Regions from separate parts of the Endozoicomonas sp. ONNA1 genome, predicted to be linked through region 1. Evidence: predicted binding sites of a transcription regulator. Region 1 holds the regulator's gene; each other region holds the start of a gene.
What was found. Region 1 encodes sigma-54, which starts transcription at its own class of promoters, with help from an activator protein. Its sites were predicted from a motif close to TGGCACNNNNNTTGCTNT; they were not measured.
Positions count from the first base shown of each region.

Region 2: glnA (glutamate--ammonia ligase) is a predicted target of sigma-54. The motif match lies at 3,444-3,461, and genes of this name have one in related genera.
Region 3: KDK19_RS16140 (sugar phosphorylase) is a predicted target of sigma-54. The motif match lies at 2,401-2,418, and genes of this name have one in related genera.
Region 4: KDK19_RS19690 (P-loop NTPase) is a predicted target of sigma-54. The motif match lies at 1,651-1,668, and genes of this name have one in related genera.

Region 1 covers NZ_JAHHPN010000385.1:5,776-11,499, reverse strand. Annotated here, with positions in the region: gene KDK19_RS08900 (HPr family phosphocarrier protein) at 1-234, opposite strand, end outside; gene rapZ (RNase adapter RapZ) at 234-1,091, opposite strand; gene KDK19_RS08890 (PTS sugar transporter subunit IIA) at 1,360-1,812, opposite strand; gene raiA (ribosome-associated translation inhibitor RaiA) at 1,827-2,138, opposite strand; gene KDK19_RS08880 (RNA polymerase factor sigma-54) at 2,309-3,763, opposite strand; gene lptB (LPS export ABC transporter ATP-binding protein) at 4,021-4,746, opposite strand; gene lptA (lipopolysaccharide transport periplasmic protein LptA) at 4,853-5,440, opposite strand; gene lptC (LPS export ABC transporter periplasmic protein LptC) at 5,424-5,724, opposite strand, start outside.
Region 2 covers NZ_JAHHPN010000825.1:8,773-14,496, forward strand. Annotated here, with positions in the region: gene KDK19_RS19445 (hypothetical protein) at 1-756, opposite strand, end outside; gene KDK19_RS19450 (dihydrofolate reductase) at 1,033-1,542, opposite strand; gene thiI (tRNA uracil 4-sulfurtransferase ThiI) at 1,554-3,014, opposite strand; gene glnA (glutamate--ammonia ligase) at 3,600-5,003, shown strand; gene KDK19_RS19465 (DUF4124 domain-containing protein) at 5,245-5,724, shown strand, end outside.
Region 3 covers NZ_JAHHPN010000687.1:4,312-10,035, forward strand. Annotated here, with positions in the region: gene KDK19_RS16125 (glycosyl transferase) at 1-518, opposite strand, end outside; gene KDK19_RS16130 (mannosyl-3-phosphoglycerate phosphatase) at 579-1,472, opposite strand; gene galU (UTP--glucose-1-phosphate uridylyltransferase GalU) at 1,477-2,307, opposite strand; gene KDK19_RS16140 (sugar phosphorylase) at 2,466-4,175, shown strand; gene ggt (gamma-glutamyltransferase) at 5,000-5,724, opposite strand, start outside.
Region 4 covers NZ_JAHHPN010000832.1:812-6,535, forward strand. Annotated here, with positions in the region: gene KDK19_RS19685 (RNA polymerase sigma factor FliA) at 9-755, opposite strand; gene KDK19_RS19690 (P-loop NTPase) at 758-1,567, opposite strand; gene KDK19_RS19695 (sigma-54 dependent transcriptional regulator) at 2,290-3,747, opposite strand; gene KDK19_RS19700 (SWIM zinc finger domain-containing protein) at 4,163-4,471, shown strand; gene KDK19_RS19705 (hypothetical protein) at 4,528-4,713, opposite strand; gene KDK19_RS19710 (OprO/OprP family phosphate-selective porin) at 4,732-5,724, opposite strand, start outside.

The DNA of each region.
Region 1 (5,724 bases):
GCACAACGCTGTACAGGCCTCTTCTTCATCATGGCCTTCAAATGTTAAATCAAGGACAGAGCCTTTTCCTGCCGCCAGCATCATGACGGCCATGATACTTTTTCCATCCACCTCACGGCCGTCGAAGCCCACTTTCACCTGACTGGTGAAAGCCGAAGTTGTGGAAACAAATTTAGATGCTGCCCGTGCATGGAGACCGAGTTTATTAATAATGGTGATCTGCTTCTGGATCATTATTTTGAAAGCTCCCGATGTCTGACCTGAACACAGTCAAAACGTTCCTTGAGCCACTCGCTCAGTTTTTCACTGATAAATACGGAGCGGTGCTGCCCGCCGGTACACCCGATTGCAATCGTCATATAACTGCGCTGTCCGGATTCGAACCTCGGTAACCATTTTTCCACGAATCTGCAGAGATCTTCAAACATCTCATTTACCATGGGTTCAGCCGCCAGAAAATCTTTAACGGGCTTATCTTGGCCTGTGTAAGATCTTAACGCTTCAATCCAGAAAGGATTAGGTAAACAGCGAACATCAAAAACAAAGTCAGCATCAATCGGCATGCCGTGCTTGAAGCCAAACGACTGGATCATCAGCGTCATACTCTTGCTCGTGGCGCCGCATATTCGCTGTCTTATTTGTTCTCTGATTTCATGGACAGACAGTGGTGAAGTGTCCAGCCTTATGTCGGCTTCTTCAGCCAGAGGAGCCAGCAGTTTCTTTTCCAGATTGATCGCTTCTTTCAGAGAACGCTCATCATTGCTGAGAGGGTGGCGACGGCGTGTCGAGCTGTACCGCTTCATCAGGGTGTCGCTGTCTGCGTCCAGAAAGATGACCTGACACTCAACCTCCTGTTTTTTCAAATTTTCCAACAATGCCGGAAAGCGTTCCAGAGCGCCGGGTACATTACGAACATCCAAACTGACAGCCATGCGGTGAGGTTCGAGCAGATTGCTTTTGAGATTGGTCGGCAATTCGTTCAACATGCTGGCAGGCAAGTTGTCTACACAGTAAAAGCCTTCATCTTCAAGGGCGTGAAGCGCGGAACTTTTGCCAGAGCCTGAACGTCCGCTGATGATGACCAACTTCATGGAGTGTCCTTCCCGATTGTTTGACTGTGCAAACAGGCTTCTCACCTGATTCCGAGTGGGGCAAGTCTATCAAAACCCAATGAGATTAGAACCAGTCGCTTTCTTTTATTTCAAGCATAGTCCGGATATTTCTATCCATGCATTTTTGAAGGATAAATAGGTTTCAAGTCACGATAGTGAAGGAAGTCAACAGGGTTCTTGCAGGCCAAAAAACATTTTGCCCGCCTCCGTTTCCAGATGGGCATGCAAAATGTTTTTTATTTACCTGTTAAACAGGGCTGCAGATGATGTTATACAGCGCTTTGGGGTTTTTTGCTGCTCGCATCTGGCTCAGCAATATTTCTGATTGAAAGCGTTCAGCCACAGCCTGCAGTATATTGAGATGCTCCTGTGTATTTTCTTCCGGAACAATGAGTGCGAACACCAGATCGACCGGTTGTTTATCCACAGAATCAAAATCAACGGGTTCGGACAGTTTGATCAGAAGTCCGGTGGGATGTTGACAGGCACTGGAGCGACAGTGAGGCAGGGCTATTCCTTTGCCTAAACCGGTGGTACCGAGTCGCTCTCTGTTAATCAGCTTGTTAAACAGATCCTTGGTGTTTATGGCGGGAACATGTTCACAGATGATTTCCGCGACAATTTCCAGGACTTTCTTTTTGCTGGCCCCCTGCACATCACATAGGGTGCGCCCGGGGGTAAGAATGTTTTTGATAATCATACAACGATCGATGCTTACAGGCGGCCACTGGCACCCTGTAGCCGGTCAAGCGTCTTCTCTTTGTGTTTTACCAGTTGTCGGTCCAGTTTGTCCGACATGTCGTCAATAGCAGCGTACATATCTTCAGCCTCAGCGGTTGCATTGATATCCGCCCCGCGAACGTGCAGAGTCGCTTCCACTTTGTGCTTCAATTTCTCAACACTCAGGGTGACCTGAACGTTAGTGATCTGATCAAAGTGGGCGGCAAGGCGGTCGAGTTTCTTGGTGACATAATCTTTCAGAGCCTCAGTCACCTCTACATGATGTCCACTGATGTTGACTTGCATGTAACGCTCTCCTGCTGATCCCGATTCTTGACATTGGACTGCCCCCGGGATTTTACGGGCAGCCCTGATTGAAAGTCTATCACTGTCAATGACAGTTGGCGTTGTTCTGAGACAAAAAACCTAAGGGGCGATTTGTGGTATAAGGGCCGTTTACCTCAACCGCTGAAAGCTCAGATAAGTTGCTTGCGTTCATTCGATGGTGGAATGTTCATCGATTCGCGATATTTGGCGATGGTCCTTCTGGCCACTTTAATTCCCTGCTCACCCAGCAAACCGGCAATTTTGTTATCGCTCAGTGGTTTTTTTGGGTTTTCATCGGATACCAGTTTCTTAATCAAAGCTCTGATGGCTGTTGAAGAGCACTCACCGCCAGAGTCTGTGCTGACGTGGCTGGAGAAAAAGTATTTCAGTTCAAACACGCCTCTTGGGGTGTGCATATATTTCTGGGTAGTGACCCTGGAAATGGTGGATTCGTGCATATCCACCGCCTGAGCGATGTCGGCCAACACCAGAGGCTTCATAGCCTGTTCACCCAGCTCCAGAAACTCTTTCTGAAATTCAACAATCTTGCCGGCAACTTTTAGCAGGGTTTCGTTACGACTCTGGAGGTTTTTCAGAAACCAGCGGGCTTCCTGCAGCTGGTTCTTCATAAATACATTGTCACGACTGTTATTGGCACGCTGTACCATTGAGGCGTAATTGTTGTTGATGCGAAGCCTGGGCAGGGACTCTGAGTTCAGCTCAACCGCCCAGCGGTCCTTGATTTTGGTGACTGAAATATCAGGGGTGACGTATTCTGTCTGTGCCTGACCGATTTCGGCTCCGGGTCTGGGATTGAGGCTCTGAACCAGATGAAGGGCTTCTCTGAGTTGATGTTCTTTGAGGCGGGTACGCCGCATGATCTGAGCGTAGTCACGACTACCCAGTGCCGGTAGATGATTCTGGATCAGAAGGCGTGCTTCTCTGAGGAAGTGGGTTTCTTTTGGCAGTTGATTGAGTTGAACTTCGAGGCATTCTTTCAGATTGGCACTGGCGCAACCCACCGGGTCAAAGTGAAGAATCCGTCGTTGCATGACCTGCAATTCTTCAAACGCGAGTTCCTCTATCTGCTCCTGCAGTGACAGATAAATATCTTGCAGGGGGTGGGTCAGGTAGCCATCATTGTTAGTGGCTTCTATCACAGCCAGGCCCATTAGCCTGTCTCTATCTGTCATGGGAGTCAGGTTTAACTGCCATTCCAGATAGTCCTGAAGGGACTCAGCAGCGCGGGAGCGAGCAAAAGGGTCATGTTCTTCATCGACTGAGGCGGGCAGGCTGGAGTAGATATCATCCCATCCGGAGTCAACGGGCAGGTCATTGGGAATGCTATCGGCCCACTCAGGCTCTTCCGGTTCAGGAGGCTGCTCCGCTTTTTCACTGAAGTCAACAGGCTGCTCCCCTTCATCGAGGGATACAGATGGTTCTTCGACAGACTCTTCAGACTCCAACATCGGGTTGGATTCAAGAGCTTCCTGGATTTCCTGCTGAAGATCCAGAGTGGAAAGTTGTAGAAGCCTTATGGCCTGTTGCAGCTGAGGTGTCATGGTCAGCTGCTGGCCCATTTTTAGCTGTAAGGATGGCTTCATAGGGCAACGGTATACCTTTACTTCGGGGTCTGCACTGAGGGGGCGGATTTAATGCCATCAGCCCCTGACAGTTATTTCTCAGTGCGTGCTCATTATTTTGATTGGGCTACTCTCCATGTCTCGCGATTATAATCACATCTGAAGCTTCGGGAAAGTGGATTCATCACGACAGCCATGAAACACTGAGAACAAAAGTTTGAAAACAGACCAGGTCAACAGCTTTGCTCGCTACTTTGACGACACCCTCCCAGAGATGATCAGAGACTAAACTGATGTCCGAGATAGACGTCACGAACCCTTTGGTTAGCCAGGACGGCCTGACTATTACCTTCAGCAATAATAGTGCCTTCACTGACAATATAGGCCTTCTCGCAGATATCCAGCGTTTCCCGTACATTGTGATCGGTGATCAGGACTCCGATGTCCCGGGCTTTCAAGTGAGTGATTATCGCCTTGATATCGCCAACAGAAATGGGGTCGACACCGGCAAAGGGTTCATCAAGCAGAATAAATTTTGGGTCAGTGCAAAGGGCGCGGGCAATTTCTACCCTGCGTTTTTCGCCACCAGAAAGACTCATACCGGGATTGTCCCTGATATGATTGATATTGAACTCTTCCAGTAATGACTCCATTTTTGCCATGCGATCTTTTCTGGAGAGGTCGGAACGGGTTTCCAGTATGGAAAGCAGGTTGTCGGTGACCGTCAATTTCCTGAAAATAGACACTTCCTGTGGCAGGTAACCTACTCCGGCTCTGGCACGGCCGTGCATAGGTTCATGAGTTAAATTCTGGCCACTGAGGTCTACCTGCCCACCGTCTGCTTTTACGAGACCTACAATCATGTAAAAGCAGGTAGTTTTTCCGGCCCCGTTGGGGCCAAGAAGTCCGACAATCTGACCGCTGTCGACAGCCAGGGAAACGTCTTTGACGACCTGTCTGCCCTTGTAGCTTTTGCTGAGATGTTCTGCCTTAAGCGTTGCCATCCGGAGTCTGTCTTCCTGTTTAAAAGTTGGCTGTCGTTGTTCTGACAACCTTTCAGGTCTGTTGCCTGTCGAGTCATTAAGCAGTATGTGTAATGGGATTCTAGTACTACTGCTGTTTCTCGGGTTTGGGCTGGTAAATCATTTTGACCCGACCATCCGGGCTGCTTTTGTTCTCACTGCCCTTGGCATTCACAGTCTGTTTGGACAGGTCGTAATCAATACGTTCACCTGTGAAGGTATCACCCTTGCGGGTCAACTTTGCCTGTTTGATCAGTTGGATCTTATCGCCAGCCACCTGATAGTCGATAGTATGTCCCCAAGCTTGCAGGATGCCCTGATTATCAGGCTGTTGCTCTTCGTAGTAAGCCCTTTTCTTGTAGCCTTCTGCCACGATCTTCTTAACTTCTTGCCGGACAGAGTATACAGTCACCTTGTCTCCGGTAATCCGGGTAGTACCCTGGACCATCACAACATCCCCCATATAGATGGAGATGCCCTTTTTGTTATCGATATCTGCTGTGTTGGATTCGATCTCGATAGGCTTCTGCCGGTCTGATGGCAGTGCTTGTGCCATGACTGGAAGCATTACCATGGCTCCCAGCATCAGGTAATGTGCAATCCCTCTGCGACGGCTCTTTCTGTCTGACCGCAGATTTGGATCAAGGCGCTTGGCCTGCTCATGGCTTTGGCTCATGAAATCCTCTTACCCTAGACTTGAGTTTAACCAGACTCTCGATGTAGAAAGCCTCCATACCAATGGCACGTGTACGTCCAGTGTCGTTGGTGATCAGTACCGGTCGATCAGTCACTGCCAGTCCCTTATCAGAGTATATGGTCATAAAATCAGTGTCTATGCGCACCTGGCTGCTATTGTTAAGGTCCGTCTGGGTCATTACTACTTGATCCCAGAGCTCTATATCCTCGTTGCCGGGTAACAGTTTGCCATAAAGGGCATCGGCAACCATGGGTTTTTGGGGG
Region 2 (5,724 bases), on a different contig from region 1:
GGGAGGGGTTGCAGCAGGATTAGAAGCATCAAAACCACTGACAGGATCTCTTCCTTTTCTGGCCATTACCTGTTTGACCGGTATATGAGTCTCCGGTGCAAACCGCCAGCGCAACGCATTCTTGATTTCAAGGATGCGTTCAAAAGTGATATCCGTATCGTCAAGCAGCCCTGCATCTTGTGCCAGTTTGGCAACCGTGGCTTCGGCTGTGACAGCATCTACATTGAAGTCTTTCGCTGTGCTCTGAATTAAATCCGGTAACAGAGCCCTTTTCAAAAAGCCAACTGGCAGTGCTCGATCTTCTGCAAGGTATTTATAAGTCAGCTCGACGGTGGAAGAGGAAACGGTTTTTCTGACTTCATTGAGAACCTGTTCACTGATTTTTTCTCTGCCTCCTGACAACACCAGTTTCATTTCCTCACCTTTCTTCTCTTCACCTAGCACACACACATCGTGATATGCCATAGCACAGGCGATATGGTAGTCACGAAGGCTGCGCTGGATAGGGGAAGAGAATTCTGCGTGAGCAGCATAACGGAAAGAATCGTAAACCCTGAGAGCCTTTGCTGATGAGGAACCTCCACCAAAAAGACGCTTGATAAAACCGCCAATGCCCGAGAAAACAGAGACCATACGACCGCGCCATCGACCGTAATCAATCTGACCCAGGCTGGAAGCTTCTGACGCTGTGGCGATCTTTTTTCGCTCTGTAGCAGAGAGAGAAGAACCTCTCTGGTTCTGAATCCCTGGTGGCATGCCTCTCAATCCCTGAGAAAAAGATGTTAAACAAAAAAATGTTCGTTTTTTTGGATAAGATTATGAGAAATCAAACTTAAATTTTTGATTCGAATAAAAAAATAAGAAAACAACAATATTTAAACTATAGCTGCCTCAGGCGCTGCTGTGATTTTGTATTGCGCTCAATGCTGCCGAAGACAGTACATACAGGGCAAAGCGAGGAAAACGGAGTTACTCTTCACTAGAGGACAAGGGCCAGTTTGGCTGGCCCAAAAAGGCAAGTGTGGAGAAACCTCAGACAGGCTTGCGATCAAGCACCTGATAGCTGAACTCCAGAGCCTGTTCATCTTCTGAGACCTGATCTTCCCGGGCGGTAATATCCCACTCACTGTCATCAATTTCTGGAAAAAAAGCGTCGCCATCAAACGATCTGAAGACTTTGGTGAGATAAAGCCTTTCGGCCCTGTCCAGGGCTTGACGGTAAATTTGCTCACCACCAATCACCATAATTTCTTCATTACCATTAATCATGGCTACTTCTTCCGCCAAAGAAATGGCGTCTTCAAGACTGTGCACCACTTTAACCCCTTCATGACGCCAGTTTTTGTCACGGGTAATAACAATATTGGCTCGTCCCGGCAGAGGCTTGCGCAGTGAATCAAACGTCTTTCGTCCCATAATAATGGGCTTGCCCATGGTGACAGCCTTAAAATAACGAAGATCTCCAGGCAAGTACCAAGGCATTTTATTATTGATGCCAATGGCGTGGTTTTGGGCAACAGCGGCAATCATCGCAATTTTCATAATCTTATCGGTTACTCTTTCCCTGGGTTGTAAACGCCGACATTCTCATACCCTTCGTCACGAAGGTGCATGGCGTGCAACTGACTCATCACCCCTTTTTCGCAATACAGCAGGTAGTGCTTATCTTTGTTTAGTTCAGCAAATTTTGTCCTGAGCTGATAGAAGGGAATCGTCAGGACTTCACGGTCAGCAAGGCCGAAGGGCTTGATCTCTTCTTCATCCGGATGACGAATATCAATAACAATGTCGTTTTGTTTCGTGGTCTCAACTACCTCGACTTCTTCACGAGTCAAGTCATCGGCAATGATATCAGAAACGGAAACTTTACGACGATCGGCAACCGCTGCATCCAGAATGGAAAAATCAAAACGGGCCTCTTCCGCTGCAATTTTTTCCGGCCTGGCTCTGGTGGTTGGATTTTTTGAGATCACCGCACAGTACTCAGGAATATTTTTTACCAACTCCTCTGTACCGATCCTGACTGAGATATCAATGATGTCCTGCTTGTCCATGGCAATAAGCGGACGCAACACAAGATGGTCCGTAGCAGAATCAATAACCGCCAGATTGGTGAGTGTCTGGCTGGAAACCTGAGCGACAGCTTCTCCAGTCACTACGGCTTCAACGTACATCTCTTTTGCAACCTGGCTTGCGGCTCTCAACATCATTCGCTTGAGAATAACCCCCATTTGGGAGTTATCTACTTTGGTCAGAATCTCCTCGACGACCCCTTCAAAAGGAACCGTAACAAAGTTGACGCTATGGGAAGAGCCAAAGCGGCTCCAGAGATAGTAAGCCACTTCTTTAACTGCCAGTTCATGAGCATGACCACCCAGATTAAAGAAACAGAAATGGGTTCTGATACCTCGCTTCATGGTCAGGAAACTGGAAACCGTCGAGTCAAAACCACCCGAGATCAACGATAACACTGGCTCCATAGAACCCAGTGGGTAACCACCCAACCCATTACCACGGTTCGTGACCAGGAAATAACGATCTCCCTTGATCTCAACTTTTACGACAACGTCCGGATTCTTAAGCTTGACGCCAGCCGCTTCAGTTCGAGTATTCAGTCCACCGCCAACATATCGTTCAACATCGATGGACTGAAAATCATGTTTACCTGTGCGCTGACAGGTGACCCGGAAGGTTTTCCCGGCCAGCAGTTCACGATTGACGTGCAAAGCATTATCCAGAATGTCATCCAGATCTGTCAGCGGATACTCAACCACCTTTTGCCAGTACGCGATACCAGGAATGTGGCTCAACAGATCGGAGACCTGAGCCACCAGCTGAGGATCATCATGACTGGTTGCCAGCTCGATGAAATCCCAGGTGCCAGCCACCTCGACGTATTCATCGACCCGTTTGAGAACGTTACGAATATTCTTGCGCAGCTGCTTAATAAAACGCTTTCTCACCGGAGGCGTTTTAATCGTGATTTCAGGAAACAGCTTGATGATGAACTTCATAAAATTGTATGCCCGGCCCCCGCCATCAGAAAAGTGTCAGCACAGAAAAGCACCGCCACAAGCCACGAAGAGAACCGGTCCAGATGCCAGTTAGGAAAATAAGAAACCAATCCACCCGATTATACAGAAGACTCCCAGACACCGGTAACCCCGGCTAACGGTAGACAATCAGCTTAAACACCCCGTAAAGACCACAAGGTTATTAGTAGTCTCTGCAGATTCACGCTACACTGGGCCCCGCCTGGGAATGGTTCTATGGATAAGCAACGGGCAAGCGCACCAAACCGAGACATTAAAGAAACTACGCGCACTTTTTTTGTGCATCTATTGAATTTAATGAGGTTCTTTTCGGTGCGACTACCCACATTCGGCTTATGCTCAGGCATGGCCACGTTATAGAACGCAGAAAAATCAACCGGTTTTCGATACTGGCACAGCAATTGCTGAGACGGTGTCGGAACAGCCGCCAATGCGGCACGATACTAGTAAATGTTGGTAAACCGCCATACCGATTGACAAGGCTCAGGCCTCACGATCGACCTGCGGTGCTCAACGAGAGCTATAAGTCCTTTGGAGGAATAATAAATGTCCAAGACCCTGAACTTGATCAAGGATCACGATGTAAAATGGGTTGACCTTCGTTTTACTGATACCCGTGGTAAAGAGCAGCACGTTTCCCTGCCGGTCAGCGAAGTCGATGCCGAATTCTTCGAGCTGGGTAAAATGTTCGACGGTTCCTCCATTGCCGGCTGGAAAGGCATCAACGAATCCGACATGATCCTGATGCCTGATGACAGCAGCTCCGTCATCGATCCTTTTACTGACGAAACCACCCTGAACATTCGTTGCGATATCATCGAGCCTTCTACCATGCAGGGCTATGAGCGTGATCCACGCTCGGTTGCCAAGCGCGCTGAAGAGTACCTGAAGTCAACCGGTATTGCTGACACTGCTTTCTTTGGTCCGGAACCAGAGTTCTTCGTATTTGACGATGTTAAGTGGAATGTCGACATTTCCGGCGCTTCTTACGAAATCAACTCTGAAGAAGCGGCCTGGTCTTCACACAAGTCTTTCGAAGGTGGCAACACCGGCCACCGGCCAAAAGTTAAAGGCGGTTACTTCCCGGTTCCACCCGTCGACTCCCTGCACGACATCCGTGCTGCCATGTGCACAGCAATGGAAGCTCAGGGTTTGGGTGTTGAAGTACATCACCACGAAGTAGGTACCGCGGGCCAGTGTGAAATCGGTGTTAAATTCAACACCATGGTAGCCAAGGCTGACGAAGTTCAGATCCTGAAATATGCCGTACACAATGTTGCCCACGCATACGGAAAAACTGCGACCTTTATGCCCAAGCCTCTGGTAGGCGATAACGGCAGCGGTATGCACGTTCACATGTCCCTGAGCAAAGACGGTGAAAACCTGTTTGCTGGCGACGGCTATGCCGGTCTGAGCGAAAACGCTCTGTACTACATTGGCGGTGTTATTAAACACGCAAAAGCGATTAATGCCTTTGCCAACGCTTCCACCAACTCATACAAGCGTCTGATCCCGGGCTTTGAAGCACCTGTTATGCTGGCTTACTCCGCCCGTAATCGCTCTGCTTCCATCCGTATTCCTTACGTAAACAGCCCTAAAGCCCGCCGCGTGGAAGTTCGCTTCCCTGACCCAACGGCTAACCCATACCTGGCGTTTGCTGCCCTGCTGATGGCTGGTCTGGATGGAATCAAAAACAAGATCCACCCGGGCGACGCTGCTGACAAGGATCTCTATGACCTGCCTGCAGAAGAAGCGGCTGAGATCCCAACCGTTGCAGAAAGCTTCGAAGAAGCTCTGGCTGCTCTCGATGCCGACCGTGAGTTCCTGACTGCTGGCGGTGTATTCACCGACGACATGATCGACGCTTACATCGAACTGAAGAAAGAAGAGTGCGTACAGGTCAGCCAGACCACTCACCCAGCTGAGTTCGATCTCTACTACAGCGTGTAAGCAAGCAAGGCAGGAACGACACCTGTCATCAACACTTCAACAGCCCAAAAGCCGGAGTGTCTGTCCCCATGGACAGCACTCCGGTTGTTATTTAGACCTTTCTATTTTTCGCACCCCAAATTAGCAAGCCTTTCAGCAAACCCGAAATAAACTTCTTTCATCACCCTTTCTTCACTGAACGGATGCAAACAAGCCTGCTCTAAAGTAACCTAGGAAAATCCGGAATCAGTCGCAGACCATCATGAAAAGAATAATAGTTATCTTATTGCTGGCCCTACCCCTGCCTGGACAGACCTCTGAGATTTATAGAACAGTCGATAAGAATGGCAATGTCACATTCACTGACAGCCCTGGTGCCAATAAAAAGGCCGAACCTGTGCAGCTCACCCCCATTACCAGCATACCTCCGACCCAGACAACGGGTCATTCGACCATCAAGGTGTTGGATGACCATAAAGAAGACATTTATCCAGTCTTCACGATTACCAGGCCTGCCAATGATTCGACCGTCAGAGATAATGGCAACTTCACAGTTGAAGTCAGTCTGGAACCGAGGCTGGCCTCAGGTCATAGTCTGTCCTTGTCAATCGATGGTGTTCAGCAGGGCAAACCACAGAGAAAAACTCAGTTCAAACTAAAAAATGTCGATCGGGGTACTCACCAGTTATCAGTGGCTATTCTTGACCGAAACGGCAAGACCTTAAAAACCGCCAACAGCACT
Region 3 (5,724 bases), on a different contig from region 1:
TAGCTAAACGCAGGATTGGCTACCGGGTAGAGCAGTCTGGCCAGCAGATCTCTCTGGTAGGTCACGATGTCACAGTCGTGCAGGGCTACGGCTTCTGATTTGGCTGAAGCCAGCACATAGCCATAGCAGTACCAGACGTTTCTTCCTTTTCCAGCCTCTTTAGGGGCTAACCCTTTACTTTCAAGCAGACGGTCAATGTCACGAAGTCTGGGACCATCCTGCCATAGAATACGGTGGTGTTGATTCAGCTGGGCAAAAAAGTCTCTTGAATAGGTATATTCTTTTTCGCTGGCCCTATCCAGGCCAATGACAATCTCGGAAAGATAAGGAACCTGACTGAGTTCCTGTACAATATTTTTCAGGGCTGGCCCCTGCAACTCGGAGAACAGCGAAGGTAAGACCAGAGACATAGGGCGCTGTCGAGAAAAGGCCTGCAGCTCCTGCTCCATATCCTCAACCGAACGTACTCTTAAATTATGGAAATTGGTGATAGTGCCATTCTGGTAAAAATCGCCCATAAATCGTTTCCCTTCTTCTCGTTATCGCTTTTGCACCTTGATCATACTCTGCAGCTGAGCTCAGACTTCTTGTAAAGAGCTGTCTTGTAAAGAGCTGTCTTGTTCGGAGCAGACCGGCTGATGACCTTCTTGAACAGAGTTCAGAATCTCCAATACCGCTTCATTCCAACCTTCAGGCCCCACTGATTTTGTGTATTTAATATCAGACAGATGTTCTATAGCGGGCTGTTTACTTTTTTCAGAACGCACAAGAACAGGAATATCCACTACTTCCAGCATGGGCAGGTCGTTGAAGCTGTCGCCCAGCCCCATGGATAACCACTGCCAGTCAGGGAAACTCTTCAGGTAATGTTTGAAAAGCTTCTTCGCCGCTGAACCTTTATCTCCCTTGCCGGATACATGATAGAAGCGCCCTCCCCGGGTCAGGTGCAGACCCTCTTTGGTAAGCTGCTTTTCAAACAGCTCTAATGCCTGAGCACTGTCTTCCCAGATCAGAGGTTCACTGGCTTTTCGGTCTGCAGCCAGTTTAGCCTCCTCCAGACTGAGCCCGGAGAGATCGGCAATTTCACTATGACTGCAGTCACCAAAGCCCCTGAACCGAAAGCCATAGTGTTCGCGAAACTGTTTCAACACCCTGCGGATCGCCCTATAGGGCTGTCCATGGAAGTAATGGGTATTCTTGTCAGTATCAGACGACTGAAAGTAGTTAGCCGGGATGGTGGTAATCATTCCATTTTCGGTAATAAATGGATGATCCAGAGCCATTTCCAATTGCAGAGGCAACACCTCACTGAGGGTTTTGCTGGTATTGAAAACAACCGGAATATTTTGCTTTTTCAAACGATCCAGGGCAGGTTTGGCCGCTGCCCAGCTGTAGCTGTCATGATCGAGCAGAGTGCCATCCAGATCGGAAAATATCACCAGCTTCTTCATCGCCTTTTTGCTGTTGAACATCGGCTTAAACTCTGTCCAGGCGTTTTTGGTAGATGGCATTGGTGGCCTCGACAAAACCACTGACGCTGCCACAATCAAAGCGTTCACCCTCAAACTTACAGGCGATGACACAGCCTTGTCTGGCCTGAGTCAGAATGGCGTCAGTCAACTGCACTTCACCGTTTATTCCGGGTTCAGTATGCTCAATGATGTCGAAAATATCCGGCGTCAGGACATATCGTCCAATCACTGCCAGATTACTGGGTGCTTCTGAAGGGTCTGGTTTTTCCACCATATCGGTTACACGGATCAGGTTATCACTCAGGGCTTCACCGGCAATCACTCCATACTTATCGACTTCGGATTCGGGCACTTCCTGAACAGCCACAATGGTGCAACGAAATTGTTTGTAGAGATTGACCAGCTGCGACATCACTAATGGACCACCGTCGTTAACACAAAGGTCGTCGGCCAGCACTACACCAAAAGGCTGGTCACCCATCAGGGTTCTTCCGCAGAGAATGGCATGTCCAAGACCCTGCATCTGATTCTGACGAGTATAGGAAAAAGTACAGGCCGCCATCACTTCGCGAATCGTCGAAAGTTTTTCTTCTTTGCCGCTGCCGGCTATTTCGGCTTCCAGCTCATAGTTGATATCAAAATGATCAGGAATCGCTCGCTTGTTTCTGCCATTCACAAACCCCAGGTCAGTCAGACCTGCCAGCATGGCTTCTTCCACGCCATATTGAATCAGGGGTTTATCAACAATAGGCAGCATCTCTTTGGGCATAGACTTGGTGGCAGGTAGAAAGCGGGTTCCATACCCTGCTACAGGAAACAGACACTTTTTAATCATATTATTGCTCGTCTTGTTGAGAAGTTTTCCATCTCGTCAGACTTGAAGCAGAAGTCGTGCCAACTCAGAAAACCACCCGCCGACCTCCCATAGTGGCATGACTCCTGCTGCAAAGAAGGCATAGCACTAAAAAACATTGCCAAAGGGGAAGATGTATCGTGCAAAGTTATCCTAAAGCCTTCGATGCTTTTCATCAGGCCATGACTCAGCTTTTGATTCTCCCTTACGGACAGGAAGCGGGCGAGATAGCCGCCAGAATTGTCCGTCGGGTTCAGCATCATCTCCATGAAAATCCTCCCCAAACAGTCTCAGGCTGGTCAGAACAGGATATCTTTCTGATCACCTATGGCGACACCCTCTATGACAACACTGGCCAGCCTCCTCTTCAGGTCTTGAAGCGATTTCTTGATGGCCATCTGAACGGGGTTATTAATACCCTTCATATTCTTCCCTACTTTCCCTTTAGCTCGGATGATGGTTTTTCTGTGATTGATTACCTGTCGGTCAACGAACAGCTGGGCAGCTGGCAGGATATTGAAGCCATCGCCGCTGACTATCAGCTGATGTCGGACCTGGTCATTAACCATGTATCCCGGGAAAGTCTCTGGTTTGCCGACTTTGTCAGTGGCCATCAGCCCGGCCGGGATTACTTTATTGAAGAAGATCCGGATACAGACCTCAGTGCAGTGACCCGCCCAAGGAACTCCCCCCTGCTGGTGCCTATTCATACAAGACGAGGGCTGAAGCACGTCTGGGCCACTTTCAGTGAAGATCAGATGGATCTGAATTTTAAAAATCCCGATGTGCTGATCCAGATGGTGGATATCCTGCTCTTTTATCTGGCCCGCGGCTCCAGAGTCATAAGGCTGGATGCCGTCGCTTTTCTGTGGAAGAAACCGGGCACTCATTGCATAAGCCTGCCCGAGACCCATGCTATCGTGAAACTGTTCCGACTGATCATGGAGAAAGCCTGCCCCGGCAGCACACTTCTGACCGAAACCAATGTCCCTCATGAAGAGAACATCAGTTATTTCGGGGAACAGGACGAGGCTCACATGGTGTATCAATTTGCTCTGCCGCCCCTGATACTGCACGCACTCAATCGGGGCACTGAGAAATACCTTGTGCAATGGGCCAGTGACCTGCCTGATTATCCAGAGAGTTGCACCGTCCTGAACTTTACTGCATCCCATGATGGCATAGGCCTGCGTCCGCTGAAGGGGTTGATCCCGGAGAATGAAGTTTCAGAGCTGATCGACAGCATGCACCGTTTTGGGGGGTTCGTCAGTATGCGCACCCTTTCAGACAATACGGAATCACCTTATGAGATCAATATTGCCCTGTTTGATGCCATGAAAGGGACCAGACGAGGCGAGGATCAGTGGCAGGTACAGCGATTTATTTGCTCTCAGCTCATCATGCTGGGGATGCGCGGAATACCTGCTATGTATATACACAGTCTGTTTGCCACGCCTAATGATCTGGCAGGCGTAGAGAGCAGCGGCAGAACCCGCTCTATCAATCGTCGCAGGTGGTTACTGGAAGAATTATTGCCAGACTTGGAAAGCCCTGTTTCAATACCGTCGCTGGTGTTCCAATCGCTGCTGAGTCATCTCAGAGTTCGTAAACAGGAACCCTGCTTTCATCCCAATGCCTCACAAACCATTCTGAATATGGAACCGGGCATTTTTGCATTCATGCGTACATCGCCCTGTGGCCGCCGGAAACTGGTGGCTATACACAACCTGACATCGGCTCATCAAACATTGAACCAGCCAGACTATGTCGGCTGGTTCGATTTACTGGGCGGTGCCGTGGTACAGGACCTTCAACTCAAGCCTTATCAGGTATTGTGGCTGGGAGGCTGAAAATGGCTATCTGAAAGAGCAATGATTTCACCTGTGCCGATGATTTGGATTGTGAAGTTTTCATGGGTACTGGTTATACAGCGGACGAGCCCCCTGACGAGAGCTGATAGCAATCATTGGACATTAGAACCCATAAGAAAAGGACGCTAATGGAATAATATTCACTAGCCAATCCAGTAGCACATGCTCACGGAACAAGTATGAATCAAACCCCCAGAAAACATCACCCGCGCTCGTTGTAAATTTAATTCCGTGAATAAAAATTCCGGAGCACTGATCCAGCCAATCAAATCTGTTACAAAAACTTATTTGCTGCTGACTCTGTATCGGATAATTGCCCCAGACCAGATAGGGTGGGCGAAAATATGTTGATGGTGCAAGAACTCCAAACACTGGTGGAATAAGAGTTACAAACATATCATGACCTTTGCCAGACGTGCACGATGCGTAACTAAACAGGCAGGCGATTCCAATTAGTCACCCAACAGGCTCCTGTTTCACAGTTTGTTGCTCGGGGAACAAGCGAGGGCGCCTAGCCGGGGGCGCCCAGCCCTAAACTCCCCAAGTCTCACAGACTCCGCAGACCTAACATCACGTAAGCTCCAAGGTAAGTCTAAAAGAGACAGAGGAAAGGTAGTTCACGGGTTGGCTCTCCGCAAGCCTCGCTGACATCCCCCACCTGTTTTGGTGGGTCTTACGCGAATTGAGGATCAATGTAGGTGTCGAGTAATACCATTCAAAATTTCACCAGTTCCGCACACGTCTTATACCGGCTACGCTTTTTTTTGTTTAGCCCTGGCCTCAATAATGGCTGCAAATAGCATTCAAATGCCCATCGCCACCCCCTCACGACGGGGGTCAGCACCGCCCTCAAGGCCTTTTTCCGTGATCACAATGCCATGCAGGCCACTGTTGAGTTCCCGCACCTTGATGGAATAGCCGAGCTTTTCCAATGCAGGCTTCAGACGCTCTGCTTCGGTATCCTGCTCAAGCTCATAAACGCCAGACGGATTCAGCTTATGAGGCAGAGCAATGGCTTTCTGGATATCCATTCCCCAGTCAATATGGGCTATCAGGGTTTTGGCAACATAACTAATGATACGACTGCCGCCGGGTGAGCCAATCACCATGTAAGGCTGACCCTTTTTATTCATAACAATCGTGGGAGCCATAGAAGACCTTGGTCTTTTACCAGGTTCAACACGATTGGCAATGGGCGTACCATCCTCATGACTGGCAAAAGAAAAGTCAGTCATTTCATTATTCAGCAGGAATCCGCCCACCATCAAACGGGAACCGAAACCGTTTTCAATCGTCGTCGTCATGGACAGCGCATTACCCTCGGCATCGACAATGGAAATATGGCTGGTAGAAGGCAGTTCAATGGACTGATCATCCGCCCGAAGTGAAGCATGCTGCCAGATGGGTTTACCCGCTTTAACGGTCTTCAGGGCTTGATCTGACTGAAGCTGTTTGGCTCGGCCTGCCAGATATTGACTATCCAGAAGTCCCCGGACAGGCACGGGAACATAGTCACTGTCAGCCAGAT
Region 4 (5,724 bases), on a different contig from region 1:
CTGGAGGTTTAACCTAACCAGTGATGGAGCTTGGCTCTCAATCTGACAGCTGCCTGGGAGTGAATCTGACTGACTCTGGACTCGCTGACGCCCAGAACCTTGCCAATTTCCTTGAGATTCATCTCCTCATCGTAATAGAGCATCAGGACCAGCTTTTCCCGCTCGGGCAACTTCTCTATAGCTTCTACAAGGGCATACTTGAACTTCTCTTCCTGAATATCGGCCGATGGGCCGCGGTCTCCAGAACGGGCCTGCATTCTGGACTCTTCGCTGTCGAACAGTTCTTCAAAACTGAACAGTCGACAACCACGAAGGTCACTGAGAATGGTGTAGAATTCATCCAGATTGACCTCCAGCTCCCGGGCCACTTCGAAGTCTCTGGCGTCTCTTCCCAGGCGGGCTTCAACCTTCTGAATAGCCTCAGTCACTTTGCGACTGTTTCTGTAAACGGATCTTGGTCCCCAGTCACCTTTTCGGATTTCATCCAACATGGCACCACGAATACGGATGCCGGCAAATGTTTCGAAACTGGCACCTTTACTGGCATCGTACTTTGAGGCAGCTTCCAGCAAACCGATCATACCTGATTGAACAAGGTCATCGATCTGAACGCTGGCTGGCATTCTGGCGGCCAGGTGGTTTGCAATTCTTTTTACCAGAGCCTTATGAGTTTCAACCATTTCGGTTTGAATCAGTTTCTGACTCTTTTCCTGATTGGCTTTCGTAGCCTGCACTTCCTGTGCTGTAGCATCCATGCTTATACCCTCTCTTTTATTCTTGTTGGTAAGAAGAATTCGATACGACCCCTTGGCGGTGTAACCGGTATCGCCATTATCTGATGAGCAATACGGGAAATAGCTTTCGAAGCCCGGCAATCCGGATTGACTTGCAGCAGAGCCTGCTGACGGGTGAGCGATTCTGCGACAGCCTTGTCGAATGGAATCGCCCCCAGATAACGGAGAATAATTTCTACTTCATCACTCAAGTAGGATTGCAGTCTTTCAAACTGGTTCGAACCGTACCGACGGTTACTGACGGCATTTACAATCACTCCAAAACGACGAACACCGTATATTCTATAAAGCATACGGATCATCCTCACAGCATCCAGCAGTGACACAACCTCCTGATTGATGACGATAAGAATTTCTCCCGCTGCCTGAATAAGAGCTACATTGTCCGGAGCCAGTCCGGGTGCGGTATCAATGACGAGGGTATCCAGAGTGGGGGCCAGTGACTCCAGGCTTTCTATCATTCGGACAGCATGACCGGTTTCTACGGTCTCCCGCCAGATAGGCTCCCCTTTTGGCGACAACACCTTCAGACCCTGAGGGCCATCCTGAATAAAACTTGAAAAAGAGTCGTTGGCATCGAAGTGAGTCATATCCAGCTTCTTCTCAAGCCCAAGACTTATTCCGACATCAGGAACAGCAAGGTTTCCATCCATTAGAACAACACGTCTACCGTTGTTTGTAAGAGCCAGTGCGAGATTGACTGCAACTAATGTTTTACCTACTCCACCTTTACACCCCGCAACTGCAATAATTTGTTTTGTTGATGAGTTCATGGCTTTCAGCTTCTTTTAAGTGATTACTGCACAAGATCTGGAATCAAAAACGTTTTTTATTTTTTACTGCCTGTACCTTATTAATAACAAGAGCCGTGCCAATTTTTTAAAATGCCTGTTTTTCAGGCATAGCCATATCACTGACGCGGCATTATTTTGACCAGACCTCAACCAAACTCCATAACACACTGTTTTTATTGATATTTTTTTTAACCAGCCGAATCCCCGACACGTTACTTTTTTGACAGAGTCAAGATCACTCTCAACAAAAGAAATCAATCGTCGTTTTATTGAAAAATAAAAAGAAAGTTATTTGACACTGTCATTTTATAGTGACGTATTGCTGTCGCATAAAAATTTATAGAAAAGTAAAAAGTGCTATTTAACTGACTTAATAAAGATTAAAAATGGAAAATTCAAAAAACGACAAAAGAAAGTTAGTTTTAATAAACTGAAAAAAACTTACCCGAACGAAAGAAAGTGCCAAATAAATCAAAGTCACTGATCATTTAACGAACCATAAAAACGACCTTCTTTTAAGTAAAAAAAGAAAGACAGCTATCAAATAAAATTTTCAGGATTTCAAAAAACAAAAACGTTCTCGACTACTTTTTTCAGAAGAAGACGAAACCGTAACAGAGTCGATATGATGACAGGGAAAGTGCAGACAAAAAAAATGGCTATCAGCTCACGCTGACAGCCATTTTTTTGAAACGAGCTGATTAACGCATGGTTTCTTCATAACGATGAAGACCATACTTTCTCATTTTCTCAACCAGAGTTGTTCGGCGAATCTGAAGTTTGTCAGCCGCTCTGGCCACAACGCTGTTGCAGTCACTCAAAGCTTGCTGAATCAGACTTTTTTCCAGCCGGGTCAAAAATTCCTTTAGATTCAGCCCGCCCACAGGAAGGATCGCTAAATCATCGACTTTTCCAGGCCCTGCAGGTTGAATACTGTCCGGGAACAACTCGGCAACACCGTCATCATCAGAAATAGCTTCCATATGACGAAAATTCTGCGGCAAATCCTGAACACCTACGACACCGTATGGGTACATGATCGCCAGTCTTTCCAACAAATTGGACATTTCCCTGACGTTACCTGGCCAGTCATGACGGCACAGCGATAAAATGGCAGCAGAACTAAGACGAATGGAGCCACGACTCTGTTTTTCCATTGCGCTAACCAACTCATTGAGGATCAGAGGAATATCTTCCGGACGATCCCTTAGCGCCGGCATTTCAATGGGAAATACGTTCAACCGGTAGTACAGGTCTTCCCTGAACTCACCAGACTCAATCATTTCAGAAAGGTTTTTATGGGTAGCCGCTATGATTCTGACATCCACGGAAATCTGCTCGGAACCACCTACTCTTTCAATAGTGCGTTCCTGTAGAACCCTGAGCAACTTAACCTGCATGTGCAGCGGCATGTCACCAATTTCGTCAAGAAACAGTGTGCCCCCCTGTGCCAGTTCAAACCGTCCTTTTCTTGAGCTTACCGCACCGGTAAAAGAACCTTTCTCATGGCCAAACAGTTCACTTTCCAGCAATTCATTAGGAATGGCACCACAGTTTACCGGCACAAAAGGCATATCCCGACGATGGGAGTGGTCGTGCAGATTTCTGGCCACCAGTTCTTTGCCAGTTCCTGACTCACCGGTCACCATAACATTGACGTCACGGTTGGCCACCTGCGCCATGGAAGCACGAACTTTACGGACTTTGTCACTTTTACCCACCAGCCCACGGAACAGTTCTACCTGCTGGTTCATGCCGGTCTGATGAAGTTGACGCCATTGCTCGCGATACACCTGACCGTAATGCAGGCAAGAGAGTAACTGCGAACGATTGCAGGGCCAGTCAATGCGGGCAATAATCTGTCTGCGTAGAGAAGATTGAAGGTTTTCAGGAATCGGGTCGGCTATGCGAATGACGGGAACCCCGCCACTCCAGTTCTGTATGCGGGCGATCATGCCCTGCATTGAACTTTCTGCCTGGAGAAAGTCCCCAAGAAAAAGCGCACAGAAACCATTTTTGTCGGATTCCCTGATAGCATCTTCCCAGTAGGCGGAACTGACCGCTCTGGTACGATACCCCATAAACTCAATAATGGTACCTAGATCATGTCGGCGCTGCTGAGAGTCTTCTATGATCAATACCTGATCTGCTGCATCCATTGTAACGACTTTCCTTGTCATCAACGCAATGAAAATAAACAGCCTTGAAATAATATGAATCGCAATAAGCAAACTCTTATTAATTCATTTAAGGTCTAAAATTCTATTTCGTCAAATTTCTTCGTCACTTTAATTCATTTTTCGTTTTTTTTACAAAATATGACGTGAAATAGCCCTATTCATGGATCGTTTGCTGTAATAAACAGAGCATTCTATCCATCAAAAGCTGATCTCTCTGATTTTACCGCACTTTCTATGGCACCTTCTGTGACAAATTGCTGGTTTTCAGGCACTGAAGCCGAAAAGATTAACGGGAATTCCTTTTATCTATCCATGACCGAAACACTATCCCTGCCAGGTCCGAAACCCTACTGACTGCTATGCTCACACTTTTACCTTTTCCCGTCAGGACTTTATGCACTCACTGAATCCCGACCTCATTGACCTGTTCAGAGCCAAAACTGCCCAGCGAGGAGTTGATTACTTTCGTCGAAATAAGGTTATTTCACTGGAATTAGATGATGAGACAGGCATTCTAAGTGGGCAAGTCAAAGGTTCAGAAGGCAGGGTCTATCTGGTCGATATTGAGCTGAACCCTTATCCGGATGATCCTGCTGAAGATGCTGTATCAGGTACCTGCACCTGCCCCATACAGTTCAACTGCAAACATGTCTGTGCCCTAATGCTCAGGGCAGAAAAGCATTTTGGGCGCGGATCGAATTAATGCATTGCCGGGTGAAGAAAACCGGGACAATACTGAGTCAGAGGTCGACGAAATGTTCACTGATCTGGCTCAATCGTGCATTCCCGAAAAAGGCGCTCAGGCACTACCCTGCCGGATGCCCCACCACTGGATAACAAAGGTGTGGAAGAAGCTTGACTGTCGGCAGTTGTTATAGCTTCCGGAACAGCGCCATTTACGGCACCATCAAAAAGGCCCTGCAAAACAGGGCCAAGTTCATACACAAAGGAACTGACTGGGGATTAGAACACGTATTGCAGGCGGCTTACGATAGCGCTTCCCTTATCATTTTCAATGTTTTCATTGGTTTTGCCTTGAACATAGTTCAGGCTGGCACGGATATTCTTGGTCGCAAAGTAGTTCACGCCCAAAGTAGTGGTTTTCAGCTCAAGATCATCACTCACACTATCCTGGTCGATAGTAGCCTGAGTGTAACGTGCGAACACTTCCCACTGACCACCGGTTGGCTTACCAAAAGCACCTTCTTTATAAGTGCGCTTGCCACCATCCAGCATGTAAGAAATCTGTCCATAGTAGCCGGAAACTTTAGCGTCGCTGTTAGCGTTTTTAGACTTCATGTCTCTCACTGCATATTCACCCTGAAGCTGGAGTGATTGGAACTGCCCCGCCAACTCCAGAACATACTCAGAATCTTTATCAACGTTTGCGACCGTTACAGTCCTGTCTGCACCTTTTTTAGCGCCTAAGGAGGACTCTAACTCAACATCAGAACCACCATCCGGATTCTTGTTGTAATAGTTCAGACCCAGATGAAGCAGCATGTCATCATTCATGATGGGGGCATAGGTAGCACGCAAGACATAACTGGCAGTCCGTTCTACTTCTGGCTTATCTTCTTCCGCCTGTCCATCATGATGAATACCAAACACGGCGGTATAGTTATCACCACCGGTTGCTACCTGAATACCGTAGTCATTACCTTCATCGCCTTGCAGGAAGTCATACATCATGGGACGCTCAATGGCCATAATCCAGGAAGAGCTGACAGTATTTTCCAGTCCATAGTCACGACCCCAGCGACCCAAAGTCACTTCGACAGGTTTGAAGCCAACATAACTGATTTTGGCATCATCCAATTCAATTGAGTCGTCGCTTTTGGTTTTCAGCTTGAGCTTGTATTTCCAATCAGTGTACGCCTTACCACTGAAACCAATCTCGGCACGACGAATATAGCCTTTACGGGCTTCAGCGTCATTACCACTGTCTGCAACATA